2 regions of the Colwellia sp. SU-HH00943 genome follow, and region 1 is predicted to be linked to the other one. Evidence: predicted binding sites of a transcription regulator. Region 1 holds the regulator's gene; the other holds the start of a gene.
The links. Region 1 encodes MetJ, which represses methionine synthesis genes. Its sites were predicted from a motif close to TAGACGTCTAGACGTCTA; they were not measured.

Region 1 (3,200 bases):
GAAAGGCCTGAAATGCTCGCTTTATGGTCTTGTTGATCAAGATTCTTATTAGTTATTTTTTAGAAGTATTTTTATTATTAATCGTTGCTTCTTTGTTAGCGCAGCTATTTTATAGCAAAGCATTTTCACGCCTGCAACAACTTTAATAGAGTATAAACTCGACGAGTTTTTTCGTACAAAGCCTTTATTTCTCTATCTCTTGACTAAGTAGCTGATTCCTTCTGAAAAATCTTTTTTGTTACAGAAGTGTAATGCGATGATTTTTTTTTGTAGTTGTGTACAAATTTTGTATTGACTTGCTCAATACTGTCAATTGAATTGATTTGGCGCATAGATTCAAAATACGGCTAATGCTAGAATGGCCGTCATATTTTGTTCGTTATCGAAAAGTTAACTTAGAGAAACGAACTTACAGCATAAAAGGTAGGCGAAACTTCAATCGTACTGACCACTATTTTAGAGGATTTATTGGTGACAGAATTAAAAAATGATAATTATTTACGTGCGTTATTGAAGCAGCCTGTAGATTACACGCCAGTGTGGATGATGAGACAAGCTGGACGCTATTTACCAGAATATCGTGAATTAAGAGCAACTGCAGGTGATTTCATGTCACTGTGTCGTAATGCTGAGTTTGCTTGTGAAGTAACTATTCAACCCTTACGTCGCTTTAAATTAGATGCTGCTATTTTATTTAGTGATATTTTAACCATTCCTGATGCTATGGGCTTAGGCTTATATTTTGAAACAGGTGAAGGCCCTAAATTTACTAACCCAATTACCTGTAAAGCAGACATTGAAAAAATTGCTATTCCTGATCCAGAAGATGAATTGGGATATGTAATGAATGCCGTGCGCACTATTCGTAAAGAGTTAAAAGGTGAAGTGCCTTTAATTGGTTTTTCAGGAAGCCCGTGGACACTTGCTACCTACATGGTGGAAGGTGGAAGCTCTAAAGCGTTCACTAAAATCAAAAAGATGATGTATTCAGATCCACAAAGTTTGCATTTATTGTTAGACAAATTAGCAGAGTCTGTGATTACTTATCTTAATGGTCAAATTGCCGCTGGTGCACAATCGGTAATGGTCTTCGATACATGGGGTGGTGTGTTATCACCGCGTGATTATAAAGAATTCTCTTTACAGTATATGGCTAAAATTGTTGATGGATTAACTCGCCATGCTGATGGCCGTCAGGTACCTGTGACTTTATTCACTAAAAATGGTGGTATGTGGTTAGAAGATATTGCCGCAACAGGTTGTGATGCAGTTGGTCTTGATTGGACCATTGATATTGAAAATGCTAAAGCTCGTGTTGGTGATAAGGTGGCTTTACAAGGGAATATGGATCCATCAATGTTATATGCACCTTTACCGCGTATTGAGCAAGAAGTTGCAAAAATATTAGCAGGCTTTGGTGAAGGTGGTACTGGGCATGTATTTAACTTAGGACATGGTATTCACCCTGATGTGAATCCAGAGCACGCTGGACACTTTATTGAGTCGGTACATAGGTTGAGTAAACCCTACCATGTGTAAGCTTTGTTACCCATTGAGCTAAATAGTTAATTCAATGGGTATTCAAGGTAAATAAATAAAAATTACTAAAAAGCCGTTAGCATAAGAATATGCTAACGGCTTTTTTGTGATTGATATGTAGTGATTAATATCAATCAGAATAATTTAAATATACTTGGCTTTTATGGTTTAACTAGTCTTCATCCATCTCATAAGCACTAAAGTCAGTGATACCTTTTTCTTCTAGTATACGACGAACGCTTGCTGGAAGTTTTTCATCGTTATCTTTAGCCAAGTCTTCATCATTAGGTAATGGCTGACCCGTAAATGCATGTAAAAAAGCTTCGCACAGTAATTCACTGTTAGTTGCATGGCGTAAGTTATTTACTTGACGTCTTGTTCGCTCATCCGTTAATACTTTTAATACGCGCAAAGGAATTGACACTGTGATTTTTTTTACTTGTTCACTTTTTTTACCGTGTTCGGCGTAGGGATTAATGTATTCGTCATTCCACTGAGCCATGTAAATTCCTCTGTTTAATTATTAATGCGTACAAAGATGCAGTACTATTTTATATAGTTATAAAATAGATTTTACTGGATGCTGAAATTCAGTCAAGTAGAAGTTTAGATGTCTAAAAGATCTTGACCTAAATAGGTAAAGCGTTTAGAGTTATAGACGTCCAAACATCTAAACAGTTTTATTGAATACAGTGATCACTTACGGTGATGTATACGAGGAAGAACATGTCGAATGCTAATATAAAAAATATCACCACCAAGGCGGTAAGAGCAGGCATTAATACTGATCAGCATCACGGTGCTGTGATTCCAGCAATTCATTTATCTAGCACGTTTTCATTAAAAGGTTTTAATGAAAAGCGTCAGTTCGATTATTCTCGTACAGGTAATCCAACCAGAGCCACATTTGCTCAGGCAATCGCTGATTTAGAGCAGGGAAGTACTGGCATAGTAACTAGTACTGGCATGTCAGCGGTACATTTAATCTGTCAGTTGTTATCGACAGAAGATTCGGTTGTCATTCCTCATGACTGTTATGGCGGCAGCTTTCGTCTGTTCACCCATTTAGCTAAACGCGGCCAATTTAAGGTCATTGTGGTCGATCAAAATGATCAGCAGCAACTCAGCGATGCGCTAGCACAAAAACCTAAATTAGTATTGTTAGAAAGCCCGAGTAACCCTTTATTACGCTTGGTTGATATTGAAAAAGTCACTAAAGCAAGTCATGAAGTAGGTGCCTTGGTTGCGGTTGATAATACTTTTCTCTCGCCCGCATTACAGCAGCCATTAGCGCTAGGTGCCGATATAGTTTTTCACTCTACCACTAAATATATTAATGGCCATAGTGACGTTGTGGGTGGCGTACTGGTGACTAAAGATCCTGAACTTGGTGAAGAGCTGGCTTGGTGGGCTAACTGCATTGGTATCACGGGTAGCCCTTTTGATAGTTTTATGGCGTTACGTGGTTTAAAAACATTACCGATCAGAATAAAGCAACATCAAGAAAATGCCGCACAAGTGGCGAGTTTTTTGAAAAACCATAGCGCTATAGAATCAGTTTATTTTCCTGGCTTTGAAGATCATCCAGGTCATGAGATTGCCAAAAAACAACAAGCGGGCTTTGGTGCCATGTTAAGTTTTGATCTTAAAGGCGGTGTTGA
Region 2 (3,200 bases), on a different contig from region 1:
TGGTGCTTATTTTTCTCGTGAACAACATTTTTTACCCAAAATTATTACTTCACTTTGGCAAGAGCGTGATAAGGCTAAAGCGCAGAAAAACGCGGCTTTATCGCAAGCGATTAAAATTATTATGAACAGTTTTTACGGGGTGTTAGGCTCTACTGGCTGTCGATTTTTTGATCCTCGTTTATCGGGATCGATTACCAAACGTAGTCATGCCATTTTAAAAACCACTAAAACGTGGATTGAAGATAAGGGCTATAAAGTTATTTACGGAGATACAGATTCTATTTTCGTTCACGTAGGGGCTGAGCTATCGTCCAATGCTAGTAAAACTTTAGGTAAAGAGCTGCAAACGTTTATTAATGATAAGTGGCAAGCGTATGTCAGAAAGGAGTTTGCGCTTTCTTGTGAGTTAGAAATAGAGTTTGAAACGCATTTTAGTAAATTTTTTATGCCCACTATTCGTGGCAGAGATGTTGGTACTAAAAAACGTTATGCTGGCATAGTCTGTAAGGGAGGAACAACACCAGATAAACTTATTTTTAAAGGCTTAGAAAGTGTTAGAACAGATTGGACGCAATTGGCAAAAGATTTTCAACATACGTTATATTTAAAAGTATTTAATCAAGAAAGTGTTGATGACTTTATTAAAGATACCGTTAAGCAGACCTTAAATGGTGACTTTGACGATAAGCTTATTTATCGCAAGCGTATTCGCCGTAAATTAAAAGATTATGTAAAGAATGTACCACCGCATGTTAAAGCTGCTCGTTTAGCTGATGATATTAATCAAAAACAGGGGAAACCTTTGCGTTATCAAAAACGCGGCTGGATCGAATACTATATGACAGTTAATGGCCCACAAGCCATTGAACACTTGTCATCCCCATTAGATTATCAATTTTATATTGATCGACAACTTTGTGCTGTTGCAGATGCAATATTACCTTTTATTGGCACTAGCTTCGAACAGTTGACCGATACGCAGCTGGGGTTGTTTTAATGTTAACTTATTTAGAGAAAGTAAAAATAATAGGTGAAATACAAGGTGTTTCAGGGTATAAATAGAGATAGTTTTTAGATGGCTAGATAGCTATTAAAAAAACATGTTTAGGTTGCATATTTAAGGTTGCTAATGAAACAAGATACTAAAATAGTCAGTGCAGGACGTAAAGCTGAGTTTACTCGCGGTGTAGTTAATCCAAGTGTTACACGAGCTTCAACAGTGGTATTTGATACTGTTAAAGAAATGAACCATGCGTTAAAAAACCGCCATAACAACACGATGCTTTATGGCCGCCGTGGTACAACAACGTCATTTGCGTTTAGTGATGCCATGACTCAGCTTGAAGGTGGCGCAGGTTGTGCACTTTATCCATCAGGTACAGCGGCGATAACCAATGCTATTTTATCCTTTGTTAAAACCGGTGATCACATTTTAATGGTAGATAGTGCTTATGAGCCAACCCGTGACTATTGCGATAAAATACTCGGTAAAATGGGCATTGAAACTACTTATTATGATCCTATGATTGGTGCGGGTATTGAAAGTTTGATCCAACCTAATACTCGAATAGTCTTTTTAGAATCTCCTGGCTCTATTACCATGGAAGTTCAAGATGTTCCTACTATTAGTAAAATAGCCCATCAACATGATTGTATTGTCATGCTTGATAACACTTGGGGTGCTGGTATTAACTTTAAACCATTTGATTATGGTGTTGATATTAGTGTGCAAGCGGCAACTAAATACATTGTTGGTCATTCCGATGTAATGTTAGGGACAGCGACAGCAACTGAAAAGTATTGGCCACAACTTAGAGATAATAGTTACTTAATGGGGCAGTGTACTTCGCCTGATGACTTATATCTTGCTTTACGTGGTATTCGTACCATTGGTGTTCGTTTAAAACAACATCAAGAAAGTGCACTTAAGGTAGCAAAATGGTTAGAGCAAAGATCTGAAGTTGATACTATTTTACACCCAGCATTTGAATCTTGCCCAGGACACGAATTCTTCAAGCGAGATTTTAACGGTTCAAACGGTTTATTTTCTTTCACCTTAAATTGTGGCAATAAAGAAGCATTAACTGCCTTTCTAGATAGTTTAACGCATTTTAAGATGGGGTATTCTTGGGGAGGGTTTGAGTCTTTAGTGTTAGGTATTACTAGTATTGGCTCTATCCGTACCGCAACCAAATGGACAGCAGAGTTCCCACTTATACGCTTACACATTGGTTTAGAAGATGTTGATGATTTAATTGCCGATCTTGAGCAAGCTTTCATACAATTTAATCAACACCTGTAGATAGTTTTATCTAGTGTAGTTTTGTGTCGTTAAGAGCTGGTTAATATTATCATTGCGGTGATAAGCGTAATAATAACACTTACTAACTCAGAAAATATGCATATGGATATTAATCCCCAAGACTATTGAAAGAGTTTATTCACTGTTTAAACTCTTTCAATTTTTAAATTGTTATAATTCACTTTCCTAAATATATGTATTGCTATTTCTTTTCAGCAATCGCTGACGTATGACATATAAAAGCCTATATTTTGTTAATTCATTTCAGTCTATGCTATTGGCTAATCTTTAACTTCATAAAGTCCATCTAGTTATCTTCGTCTCTTAACAAAACACTCTGTAATTGGTCATACAGATTGGTAATATCGTGTGGTTGTTGTTCTTTACATTATATGGTGATGCTTAAATTCAACAGATCTTAATTTCTTTATTTTAGTAAAACCTAAAAATAATAATTAATCTAAAACCCTATTTAGTCGAGTGTCATCTTGATTGGTTATACCAATAATTGTTTGTTGATATTCCTGTGCTCTCCAATTATAGTAAATATACATTACCAATTTATTGGTTTTGTTTAGACAAAGTTTACGAATCTAACAAGGATAATAATAATGAATAAAAACTTAGTTACGATCGCTTTAACACTTTCACTGGCAGCATGTGGCGGCGGTAGTGGTGGCAGTGATAATGGGGAAATTGACAAAGTTGAGGAGACTAACACAGCAGCAACTTTTACAGGCGTTAATACTGCAGAAATCGATAATACAACAGCAGACTATAATAATGTTGTTAATGTTAGCGATGTTGATAGTGGTGAAGCGGCAATTGTTAGTCAAACCGATGTAGCTACATCTTACGGTAAGTTTTCTATTACAGAAGATGGCAATTGGACGTATGA

Region 2: a site for MetJ is predicted at 1,073-1,090, ahead of AC27GZ_RS11280 (cystathionine beta-lyase). Genes of this name have one in related genera too.

The regions. Positions count from the first base shown of each region.
Region 1 covers NZ_BAAJLW010000001.1:754,885-758,084, reverse strand. Annotated here, with positions in the region: gene hemE (uroporphyrinogen decarboxylase) at 472-1,539, shown strand; gene metJ (met regulon transcriptional regulator MetJ) at 1,712-2,041, opposite strand; gene metB (cystathionine gamma-synthase) at 2,266-3,200, shown strand, end outside.
Region 2 covers NZ_BAAJLW010000003.1:635,655-638,854, reverse strand. Annotated here, with positions in the region: gene AC27GZ_RS11285 (DNA polymerase II) at 1-997, shown strand, start outside; gene AC27GZ_RS11280 (cystathionine beta-lyase) at 1,130-2,302, shown strand; gene AC27GZ_RS11275 (chondroitinase-B domain-containing protein) at 2,914-3,200, shown strand, end outside.